3 regions of the Streptomyces sp. NPDC060049 genome follow, and region 1 is predicted to be linked to each of the others. Evidence: riboswitches for the same ligand, from Rfam matches in the RefSeq annotation. Region 1 holds a riboswitch; each other region holds the start of a gene.
What was found. Region 1 has a riboswitch for cobalamin ahead of ACFWBY_RS31035 (ABC transporter substrate-binding protein). Riboswitches for the same ligand answer to the same signal wherever they lie in the genome.

Region 1 (3,818 bases):
GCCGTGCGGGGTCGTGAGGGTGTCCATCGAGTGCTCCTGTTCGGGAGAGAAGGTGGGAAGGGCCCGGCCGCCCGGTCGGGGGGGGTACGCGGGCGGCCGGACCCGGCCTGCGCGGCTCGCGCTCAGCGCTCGGCGATCGCCGGGGCGGCGGTCCGGTGCAGGACGAGCCGGGTGAGGAGTCCGCTGCCGAGACCGGCCACGAGCGCGAGGGCGGCCCACCACAGCGGGTACGGCGTGAGGCCGAGGGCCGCGTCGAGGGACCAGGCGCCGGGGCCGGTGGCGGCGAGGGCGGCGGCGGTCCCGATGAGGACGAGCGGGTACTCGTACCCGTCGTTCTGCACCCAGAGCCCGTGGCGGCGCTTCACGGTGAGCGCGACCGTCATGACCCCGATGGCGCCGGTCGCGGCGAGCGGGGTCAGGAGGCCGACCGCGAGCAGCAGGCCCGATCCGATCTGACCACCGCCCGCCGCCAGGGCGGTGAGGGCACCGCCGCGGAAGCCGTCGGCGCGGAACTCCTCCGTACCGCCCTCCAGTCCCTTGCCGCCCAGGTGCGAGCTGATCTTCTGCACACCGTGGCCGGCGACGAGCAGTCCCACCAGCAGACGCAGGATCAGAATGCCGGTGTCCACAGGGGTCAGCCGGCCGCGTGCGCGCCGATGACGCTCTGCGCGTACACGACGCCCAGGCCGTACGCACCCCCGTGAGCCTTGACGATCTCCATGACCGCGCCGTACGTCTCCTGACGCGCCCAGTCGCGCTGCAGCTCCAGGAGGACCTGGACCCAGGTCACCGGGACGGCGCCGGCGGCGATCATCCGCTGCAGCGCGTGCTCGTGGGCGGCCGGGCTGACGCCACCGGAGGCGTCGGTCACGACGTACACCTCGTAACCCTGCTCAAGCGCCGAGAGCGCGGGCAGCACCAGGCAGACCTCGGTCCACAGACCCGACAGGATGATCTTCTTGCGCCCGGTCGCCTTGACCGCCGCCACGAGCGCTTCGTCTTCCCACGCGTTCATGGTGGTGCGGTCGATGATCTCGTTCTTGGGGAACACCTCGGCAAGCTGCGGCAGCAGGGGCCCGGAGAACGACTCGGCGGCCACCGTGGTCAGAACGGTCGGAACGTCGAAAGCCTGAGCCGCCTTGGCGAGACCCACGGTGCTGTTGATGATCGCGGCACGGTCGCCGCTGCCGGTGCCGAAGAACATCTGCGGCTGGTGGTCCACGAAGACCATGACCGCGTTGTCGGGCGTGAGCAGGTCCCCGCTCGGGGCGGCCTGCACCTTGGTGATGTCGAACATGAGGGGTCCTCTCGAAGCAATCGGTAACGTGCCCCCCGCGTCCGCGGCTCGGCACTTCTTCAAGCTACGAGCCACCCGACCGACCGCGTTGACCTCCGGCGCCCAGGGGTTGGCACGACGGCGCACAACCGGTCAAGGACGAGATCCGCGCAGTGTCACGGGAGCGAACGCGCAAGGTCGCGACGCAGGCACACTCGCCCCGAGACCCTCCGAAACGGCGCGTCACCACACCCGACCCAACGAAGGGCCGCCTCACCAGCGGAAAAGGTCAGCGCGTTGAGGGCGACGACTCTCCTCGTCGAGGCCCAGGTCGCGCCGGCATTTCGGAATGCAGCCGACTCTCGTCGAAACGCACCCTGTTGTGGTTCGTCGCACAGTTGTGGGACTGGCGTCGACGTATCGGCTTCTGGGATGCTTCGGTCCGTCAAGCGACGGCGGAACGAGGAAGCCGGTGAGATTCCGGCACGGTACCGCCACTGTGTAGGGGGAGTGACTCCGCCATGGCCACCGCCCGTAAAGGGACGGGAAGGCCGGAGAAGCGTTGATCCCGAGTCAGGAGACTCACGCCGTCGCACCTCGATGTACGGGGCGGATTTCCCCAGGAGAGGCGGTGGCACTCGTGTGCCTGCGTACTTGTGTGAGCTTTGCGCTGTCGGCTGCCCATGGGAGCCGACCGGACCGGCCTGATTCCCGGTCCCGCTCCGTCGGACTCTGAAGAGCCTTCTCCCGCCACGGAGTTCCCCTCCCGTACAGCCGCATCACGCGCGCCGGTTCCCGGTGCGCGTTTCTCTACGCATGTCACCAGGAGTCACCTTGTCCGTACGACCAGCCATGCCCAGCCGCCGTCCGGCCGCCGCGGCCGCGTTCCTCGCCCTCGCGCTCGCACTCACCGCGTGCGGTGACGGCGGCGCGGACCGGCCCGCCGACTCCAAGGCCGCGGCGGCGGGTGACGGCTGCATCACCGATTTCGACCCGGGCAAGGACTACTTCCCGGCCAAGTCGGCGGTGAAGCACGCCGAGAACTTCACTCTCCGGTACGAGAAGAGCTACCAGGTCCTCACCGTCAACGAGCCGTACCCCAAGGGCAAGCCCGAGTCGTACGTGCTGGTCAAGTGCGGTGCCCCCAAGCCGAAGCTGACCGGCGACCTCGCGGGTGCCCCGCAGATCACCACCCCCGTCAAAAGCCTGCACTCCGCCTCGACCACACACCTGCCGCTGCTGACCGAGACCGGCACCCTGGACGTGCTGACCGGTGTGGCAAACGCCTCCAACATCAGCTCGGCCGAGGTGATCGAACGGGTGAAGGCGGGCGAGGTCATCGAGTACGCCAAGGACCGCACCCTCAACGCCGAGACGGTCATCGGCGCCAAGCCTGACGTGCTGATGACCCAGGGCACCGACGATCCCCAGTACCCCAAGCTGCGCCAGGCCGGCATCGCCGTCGTCGCCAACGCCGAGTGGCTGGAATCGAGCCCGCTCGGCCGCGCCGAGTGGGTCAAGGCGATGGCTGCGCTCACCGGGGCGGAGAAGCGCGCGGGCGAGGTCTTCGACACCATCGAGGGCGACTACCAGAAGGTCGCCGCCAAGGCCGCCGAGACGGTCAAGGCGGGCAAGCCCGTCCAGGTGCTGCCCGGCACCATGTACCAGGGCACCTGGAACATGGCCCCCGGCGGTAGTTACGCCGGCAAGCTGATCAAGGATGCCGGCGGCACCTACCCGTGGGCGGACGAGCCCGGCACCGGCAATCTCCAGCTGAACTTCGAGGCCGTGTACGCCAAGGACGGCGAGGCACCCGTTTGGCTGGTCGGCCAGCAGTGGAAGACCACCGCCGACGCGGTGAAGGCCGACAGCCGGTACGGCGAGCTGAAAGGCCGTCACCGCCGGTGAGGTCTGGACGAACACCAAGGCCCTGGGCCCCGGCGGCGGCAACGACTACTTCGAACGCGGTGTGCTGCGCCCGGACCTGGTCCTCGCCGACCTCTTCGCCCTGCTCCACCCCGACCGGGCCGAGGGCCACGCCTTCACCTTCTACACCAAGGTCCCCAAGGCGTGACGACCCGGACGATCGTCACCGCGGCCGCCACGCCGGCCCGCGCCCCGGACGAGACTCCGGACGCGCCGCAGCCCGGACGGCGCAGACGCCTCGCAGTCGTCGGCGCGCTCGCGGCCGGCACAGCCGCGCTGTTCGTGCTCACCATCACGACCGGCTCGCACCAGGTGCCCCTCGCGGAGGTGCTACGCGTCCTGTTCGGCGGTACCAGTGCCGACCCGAGGTGGGCCGTGATCGTCGAGGAGGTCCGGTTGCCGCGCGCGCTGACCGCCACTGTCGTCGGAGCCGCCCTCGCCGTGGCCGGCGTACAGATGCAGACGCTGTTCCGCAACGCGCTGGCCGACCCGTTCTCCCTCGGAGTGAGTTCGGGCGCCAGCATGGGCGTCGCCGCGGTCGTGGTCGGTACCGGCGGGGTGGCCGGCAGCTTCACCGGGAACCTGGCCGGGCTGGGACGCCTGGGCGTGGTGCTGG
Region 2 (3,818 bases), on a different contig from region 1:
CAAGCTGAAGGGCATCGCCCTGACCGGCGACTACGAGGGGTACGTCACCCTCGGCGCCGCCTTCGACACCAAGCCCGTCTTCACCTCGTTCACGCTGCACGGCCCCGAGCGGTTCGTGCTGGACATCGCGCACCGCAACGTGTGCTGAGCACGGCGGCGGGGTCCGGCGCCGGCGCGGAGCCGTGCGCGCCGCGGGTCAGCGGTGCTCGGGGTTCGGGAAGTCGAAGCGGCAGCCCGCGTCCCACAGGGAACGCTGGTTGCCGTGCGCCGGCATCCCGCCGGACCGCTTGAGCAGGGCGGCCAGGTGCATCAGGTTCCAGCTCATGAAGGCCGTGTTCCGGTTGGTGAAGTCGTTGTCGGGACCGCCGGAGCCGGGGTCCAGGTACGAGGGCCCGGGCCCGGCCTCGCCGATCCAGCCGGCGTCGGCCTGCGGCGGGATCGCGTAGCCGAGGTGTTGGAGGCTGTAGAGGACGTTCATCGCGCAGTGCTTGACGCCGTCCTCGTTGCCGGTGATCAGGGCCCCGCCGACGCGCCCGTAGTAGGCGTACTGGCCCCGCTCGTTCAGGAGCGAGGAGCAGGCGTAGAGCCGCTCGATGACCTGCTTCATCACCGAGCTGTTGTCCCCGAGCCAGATCGGGCCGCACAGGACGAGGATGTCGGCGTCCATGATATGGCTGTAGAGGACCGGCCACTGGTCGCTCTCCCAGCCGTGCTCGGTCATGTCGGGCCAGACGCCGGTGGCGATGTCGTGGTCGACGGCACGGATGAGGGAGGTCCGGGCGCCGGCCGCCTCCATCACGGCGCGGCTCTTGTCGATCAGGCCCTCGGTGTTGCTGGTCTCGGGCGAGCGCTTGAGCGTGCAGTTGACGTAGACGGCGGTCAGGTCGGAGTAGTCGAAGGCGTGCGCGGTATCGGTGTCGTCGGCCACGCCCCAAGCCTCGCCGGGACCGGCCGGGGCCGCCACCGGGCCGCGCCCGTCCGTGGCGGGCCGGCCGGGCCCGGCGGCAGCCGGTCGCGTCCCGTCCCCGTCGGGATCGCGCTTGCGGAACAGCGCGGCGGAAGCAGGCGACCGGTTCGCGGCGCTGCCCGGGGTGGAGAACTCCCCTCTCGGGCCGTCCCCTTGGGCCGGGCCGTAAGGGGGTGGGAGCGGCGGGGGGCCGCCAAGCGGAACGCGCCTGACCGATCCGCTCGATTGGGGCGGGTTGTTACCGGTCCGTGCGGCCGACTAGGGTCAGCGGGCCTTGGTGTTCGGGAAACCGGTGGGAAACCGGTGCGGCCCTCGCCACTGTGATCGGGAAGTCCGGCTCCACTCCTGCGGGAAAGCCACTGGGCTGCGCGGGAGTTTCCGCGCCGGCCCGGGAAGGCGGAGTCGAGACATCAGCACCCGTGAGCCAGGAGACCGGCCGGGGCGCGTTGTCCATCCACGAGGTGCTGGAGAGGTCTCCCCACTCATGCATATAGCCGAGGGGTTCCTACCCCCTTTGCACGCGGCCGCCTGGGGCGCCGCGTCCGCTCCGTTCGTCGTCCACGGCGTTCGCTCGCTCACCCGCGAGGTGAAGGCGAACCCGGAGAGCACACTGCTGCTCGGGGCGTCCGGAGCCTTCACGTTCGTCCTTTCCGCCCTGAAGATCCCGTCCGTGACGGGGAGTTGCTCGCACCCCACCGGCACCGGGCTCGGGGCGATCCTGTTCCGGCCGCCGATCATGGCGGTGCTCGGCACCATCACCCTGCTGTTCCAGGCGCTGCTGCTGGCCCACGGCGGGCTCACCACCCTCGGCGCCAACGTCTTCTCGATGGCCGTCGCCGGCCCGTGGGCGGGCTACGCCGTCTACCGGCTGCTGCGGGGGGCGGGCCTTCCGCTGATGGTCACCGTCTTCTTCGGCGCCTTCTTCGCGGACCTGGTCACCTACTGCGTCACCAGCGTGCAGCTCGCGCTGGCCTTCCCGGACCCGGGCACCGGGTTCCTCGGCGCGCTCGCGAAGTTCGGAGGGATCTTCGCCGTCACGCAGGTACCGCTGGCCGTGAGCGAGGGCCTGCTGACCGTCCTCGTGATGCGGCTGCTGATGCAGGCGAGCAAGTCGGACCTGGTCCGGCTCGGGGTCGCGAAGCTCAAGCCCGCCACCACCGAGGAGAAGGCGGCGGTCCGATGAGCGGCATGTCGAAGAACGCGAAGATCAACACGCTGCTGCTGGCCGTGGTGGCGGCGCTCGCCGTACTGCCCCTCGCGCTGGGTCTCGGCGAGGGCAAGGAGGAGCCCTTCGCGGGCGCCGACGCGCAGGCGGAGACGGCCATCACCGAGATGAAGCCGGACTACGAGCCCTGGTTCTCCCCGCTCTACGAACCCCCGTCCGCCGAGATCGAATCCGCGCTGTTCGCCTTGCAGGCGGCGCTGGGCGCGGGCGTGCTCGCGTACTACTTCGGGCTGCGCAAGGGCCGGCGCCAGGTCCAGCTCCCGAACGCCCGGACGGCGGTCGCCGCCGCGGAGGCGGACCGGGCCGGGGCCGCGCCGAAGGAGTCGTAGGCGGTGCTGCCGATCGACGTCGCCGCGCACGGCAGCCGCTGGCGCGGCCGGCACCCGCTGGAGAAGGCCCTGCTCGGGATCGGGCTGACGGTCACCGCCGTGTGCCTGCCGCCCTGGCCGGGCGCGCCCCTGGTGGCCGGCGCCACCCTCGCCGTACTGCTCGGCCCGGCGGGGGTGGCCGGCCGGCAGCTGTGGCGGGCCTTCCGGCTCCCGCTCGGCTTCTGCCTCACCGGGGCGCTGCCGCTGCTGTTCGCGGTCGGCGGCCCGGCGGGGCTGCTCTCGCCGGCCCCCGACGGCCCGCGGCACGCCGCCGAGCTGCTCCTGCGCACCTCGGCGGCCTCCCTCGGGCTGCTGCTGTTCGCCTTCACCACCCCGGTCAGCGACGTGCTCCCCCGGCTGGTGCGGGCCGGGGTCCCGCCCCCCGTGGTCGACGTGGCCCTGGTCATGTACCGGATCGGCTTCCTGCTCCTCGACTCCACGGCCCGGGTTCGCCGGGCGCAGGCCGCCCGCCTCGGGCACACCGGCCGGGCGGCGGTGTGGCGCTCCCTGGCCGGGCTCGCCGCGACCTCCTTCGTACGGGCCTTCGACCGCGCGGCCAGACTCCAGGCGGGACTGGCCGGGCGCGGCTACGACGGCACGCTGCGGGTCCTCGTACCGGAGGCGGTGCTGTCGTGGCGCTTCCTGACCGCGTCGGGAGCCCTGCTGGCGGCCCTGATCACCGTAACCCTGACCCTGAAGGGGCTGTATCCGTGAACCCGTTGGCGACCCCCCTGATAGAGCTGGCCGGCGCGGGCTACGCCTACGAGGACGGCCCGGAGGTGCTGACCGGCGTCGACTTCGCCATCGCGCCGGGCCGGGCGCTGGCCCTGCTGGGGCGCAACGGAAGCGGCAAGACCACGCTGATGCGGCTGCTGAGCGGGGGCCTGCGGCCCGCGACGGGCGCGCTGCGGCTCGACGGCACGGCGGTCGCCTACGACCGCGCGGGCCTGACGCGGCTGCGCACGTCCGTCCAGCTGGTGGTGCAGGACCCGGACGACCAGCTGTTCGCGGCTTCGGTCGAACAGGACGTGTCCTTCGGGCCGATGAACATGGGGCTGTCCGCGCCGGAGGTCCGCGCCCGGGTGGACTCGGCGCTCGACGCGCTGGACATCACCCGGCTCCGGGACCGCCCCACCCACCTGCTGTCCTACGGCCAGCGCAAGCGCGCGGCGATCGCGGGGGCGGTGGCGATGGCTCCGCGCGTGCTGATCCTCGACGAGCCGACGGCCGGCCTCGACCCGGACGGCCAGGAGCGGCT
Region 3 (3,818 bases), on a different contig from region 1:
AGGAAGGGGGTCCCGCCCAGGACTTCGGCCACGCCGTGGTGGATCTCGTAGCCCTCGACGGGCTCGCCGAGCGCCGAGCCCACGGGCCGCGCGAGGGTCTTCTCCCGCTCGAAGCGCACCCGTACCGGCAGCAGGCCGAGCCCCGGCACGGAGCCGGCCTTCGACTCGACCTCGTCCTCGATGTGTTCGCCCAGCACCTGGAACCCGCCGCAGATCCCCAGGACCGGCCGCCCCTCGGCGGCCCGCCGCGCCAGCGCGTCCGCGAGCCCGCGCTCGCGCAGCCAGGCGAGGGCCTTCACCGTGCCGCGGGTGCCGGGGACGACGACCAGGTCCGCGTCGGCGAGCTCCTCGGCCCGGTCCACGAACCGCACGACCACGCCCGGCTCCGCCGCGAGCGCGTCGACGTCCGTGAAGTTCGACATGAGCGGCACCGCGCACACCGCGATCCGCAGCACGTCCTCGCCGACGGGCGGGGCGACCACGGATTCCCGCACCGCGCCCCGCAGGGAGACCCGCAGGCCGTCCTCCTCGTCGATGCCCAGCCCGTGCTGGAAGGGGAGCACGCCGTACGTCGCGCGCCCGGTCAGGCCGCGCAGCATCTCCATGCCCGGTTCCAGCAGGGTGACGTCGCCGCGGAACTTGTTGACCAGGTATCCGGCGATCAGCGACTGGTCCTCGGGCGACAGCAGCGCCGTCGTACCGAAGAACGACGCGAAGACACCGCCGCGGTCGATGTCGCCGACCACGACCACGGGGAACCGCGCGGCCCGCGCGATGCCCATGTTCACGATGTCGGTCCGGCGCAGGTTGATCTCGGCCGGGCTGCCCGCCCCCTCGCAGATCACGGCGTCATACGTGCCCCGCAACTGCTCCAGGCAGTCCGTGACGATGCCGAGCAACTGCTCCTGGCGTCCGCCGTGGTAGCCGCGCGCGCTCATCTCGCCCACCGGCTTGCCCAGCAGCACCACCTGGCTGCTCCGGTCGCTGCCGGGCTTGAGCAGCACCGGGTTCATGAGCGCGGTCGGCTCCACGCGGGCCGCCTGGGCCTGCATGGCCTGCGCGCGCCCGATCTCGGCTCCCCCGCGGGTCACGAAGGAGTTCAGCGACATGTTCTGCGCCTTGAACGGGGCCACCTTCACGCCGCTGCGGGCCAGCCAGCGGCAGATGCCCGCCGTGACCACGCTCTTGCCCGCGTCCGATGTCGTACCGGCGACGAGGAGTCCCCCGCCGCGCCTCGCGCCGCTCATGCGCGTCCCTTCCGTGTACGGGATGTCCGGGATACCAGCGTCCGGGCAGCCACACAGGCCCCCAGCGCCACCCACGTCACCTGCCGCGACAGCCGTACCGCCCGCTCGATGTCCGCGACCTCCACGGGCCGCCCCGACTCCCCGTTCAGCACGGCCCGGTGCTCGACCCGCCCCCCGTACGCCAGGGTCCCGCCCAGCCGTACGCCGAGCGCCCCGGCGAACGAGGACTCCACCGGCCCGGCGTTCGGGCTGGGGTGCTTGGCGGCGTCCGCGCGCCAGGCCCGTACGGCTCCGCGCCGGTCGGGGCCGGCCAGCACGGCGGCCAGTGCGGTCAGCCGCGCGCCCGGCCAGCCCGCGACGTCGTCGAGCCGGGCCGAGGCCCAGCCGTAGCGCAGGTGACGGGGGGACTTGTGGCCGACCATCGCGTCCAGGGTGTTGACGGCACGGAAGGCCAGCAGCCCGGGGACACCGGCGAGGGCGCCCCACACCAGGGCTCCGACCACCGCGTCGGAGGTGTTCTCGGCGACCGACTCCACCACCGCGCGGGCCATCTGCTGCTCGTCGAGGGCCTGCGGGTCGCGCCCGCACAGGTGCGGCAGCCGCTCACGGGCCACTTCGGCGTCCCCGGCTGCCAGTGCTCCGCCGATGGCGCGGGCCTCCCGGCCCAGCGAGGTGCCGCCCACGACGGCCCAGGTGGCGGCGGCGGTCAGCGCGATGCGCGCGACCGGGCGGCGGGAGCGCACGGCGCGGGCGCCCAGCGCGCCGACGGCGGTCGCGCCCCCGGCGCAGATCAGGGTGTGTAGGACGCCCCGGGCGCGGTCGTCGCGCCACAGGGCGCGTTCGACGGCGGCGCAGGCTCGTCCGAAGGCGGCCACGGGATGCCCCCGGCGCGGATCCCCGAGGATCCGGTCGCCGATCAGGCCGGCCGTGGCGCCGTACGCGAAGACGCGGTCGGCACGCATGGTGGCAGGTATGTCCTCACTCAGGGTCCGCGCCCTGGTTCGACGTGTCCGGTGGCGAGAGTTCCTGGCTCCCGGTCGCACTCGCCCGAGTGCTCCGGTGACAGTGGCGGGACCGCGCCGGATTCGCACCGGACTTCCTCTCCATGCCGCCGTATTGGCTCGCGCAGTCCACCACGCACCGCGAATGCCCGTCAACTCGCCGTTGACCTGCGGCGGGGTGACGGGCCGAGCGGCCCCGGGCACGCGAAAGCTCCCCCCGGGACGAACCCGGAGGGAGCCTTCACACGTGGTGCCCGGCGTCGGACGCGGTGACCGCGAAGGTCCACCGGGGCCCCACTAGGAAACGATCAGGTAGATCCCGTAGGCCACGGCCGCAGCGCAGAGCGCGAAGCAGGCGTAGGCACCGCTGCGGGCCAGGGTGGCGGCGCCGCCCTGCTCGGTGGCGGCTTCGTGCTTGGACAGGCCCACCAGGCCGAGGGTGAACAGGGCCACGAGGGCGACGGTGGCGGAGAGGCTGACCCCGAAGACGGAGCCGAGTGCTTCCCAGTCGATCTTCATACCGCTGATTCCTCTGTCGTTCTCGGGGTCAGACCGCGGCGGCCGGAGCCACCGGGGTCGTCGCCGCGGCCGGGATGGTGGCCTTGAGTTCCTCGTCCGTCACCGCGGCGGTGCTGCCGGCGGCGGCGACGGTCGGGGGGACGGTGACGGCCGCGATCGCCGTGGTGACGACACCCGGCTCCTCGGTGTCGGCCGACGGGTCGTCGTTGACGTTGTTGTGGTCGACGACCTGGCGGCGGGAGATGAGCCAGATGGCGACGCAGGACGCGGCCAGGAAGACCGCGACCGCGGCGACGCCGATGTCACCGGTGCGCATGACCAGCTCGGCGCCGGCGGCGACCAGGGCGGCGGCCGGCAGGGTCAGGCCCCACGCGATGAACATGCGGGAGGCGGTGGACCAGCGGACCACGCCGCCCTTGCGTCCCAGGCCCGAACCCATGACGGCGCCGGAGCACGCGTGGGTCGTGGAGAGGGAGAAGCCGAGGGAGGAGGACGCCAGGATGACGCTGGCGGCCGAGGTCTGCGCGGCGAAGCCCTGCTGCGGCCGCAGGTCCGTCAGGCCCGAGCCCATGGTGCGGATGATGCGCCAGCCGCCCAGGTAGGTGCCCATCGCGATGGCCATGCCCGCGGAGACGATGACCCAGACCGGCGGGTTGGAGCCCGGGGCGAGCGCACCGCCGGCGACCAGCGCCAGGGTGATGATGCCCATCGTCTTCTGCGCGTCGTTGGTGCCGTGGGCGAGCGAGACGAGACCGGCGGAAGCGATCTGGCCGGCGCGGTAGCCCTTGGCCGAGGTCTTCTCGCCCATGGCGCCGCCGACCTTGTACGTGACCTTCGTGGCCAGGTAGGCGGCGACACCGGCGACCAGCGGCGCGGCGATCGCGGGGATCAGCACCTTGGTGACGACGACGCTGCCGTTGACGGCGCCCATGCCGGCCGAGGCGACCGCGGCGCCGATCAGGCCGCCCATCAGGGCGTGGGACGAACTGGAGGGCAGGCCGACCAGCCAGGTGACCAGGTTCCAGAGGATCGCGCCGACCAAGGCGGCGAA

Region 2: linked by a shared signal. The riboswitch ahead of ACFWBY_RS13370 (energy-coupling factor ABC transporter permease) and the one ahead of ACFWBY_RS31035 (ABC transporter substrate-binding protein) in region 1 are both predicted to bind cobalamin.
Region 3: linked by a shared signal. The riboswitch ahead of ACFWBY_RS24705 (cobalamin biosynthesis protein) and the one ahead of ACFWBY_RS31035 (ABC transporter substrate-binding protein) in region 1 are both predicted to bind cobalamin.

What each region holds. Positions count from the first base shown of each region.
Region 1 covers NZ_JBHWVV010000021.1:70,712-74,529, reverse strand. Annotated here, with positions in the region: gene ACFWBY_RS31050 (Dps family protein) at 1-27, opposite strand, end outside; gene ACFWBY_RS31045 (DoxX family protein) at 123-629, opposite strand; gene ACFWBY_RS31040 (hydrolase) at 635-1,297, opposite strand; cobalamin riboswitch at 1,698-1,883, shown strand; gene ACFWBY_RS31035 (ABC transporter substrate-binding protein) at 2,111-3,184, shown strand; gene ACFWBY_RS31030 (FecCD family ABC transporter permease) at 3,347-3,818, shown strand, end outside.
Region 2 covers NZ_JBHWVV010000006.1:182,861-186,678, reverse strand. Annotated here, with positions in the region: gene ACFWBY_RS13380 (hypothetical protein) at 1-148, shown strand, start outside; gene ACFWBY_RS13375 (flavodoxin family protein) at 197-928, opposite strand; cobalamin riboswitch at 1,226-1,423, shown strand; gene ACFWBY_RS13370 (energy-coupling factor ABC transporter permease) at 1,452-2,150, shown strand; gene ACFWBY_RS13365 (energy-coupling factor ABC transporter substrate-binding protein) at 2,156-2,521, shown strand; gene cbiQ (cobalt ECF transporter T component CbiQ) at 2,525-3,274, shown strand; gene ACFWBY_RS13355 (energy-coupling factor ABC transporter ATP-binding protein) at 3,271-3,818, shown strand, end outside.
Region 3 covers NZ_JBHWVV010000013.1:206,003-209,820, forward strand. Annotated here, with positions in the region: gene ACFWBY_RS24700 (cobyric acid synthase) at 1-1,247, opposite strand, end outside; gene ACFWBY_RS24705 (cobalamin biosynthesis protein) at 1,244-2,209, opposite strand; cobalamin riboswitch at 2,247-2,389, opposite strand; gene ACFWBY_RS24710 (hypothetical protein) at 2,546-2,767, opposite strand; gene ACFWBY_RS24715 (anion permease) at 2,796-3,818, opposite strand, start outside.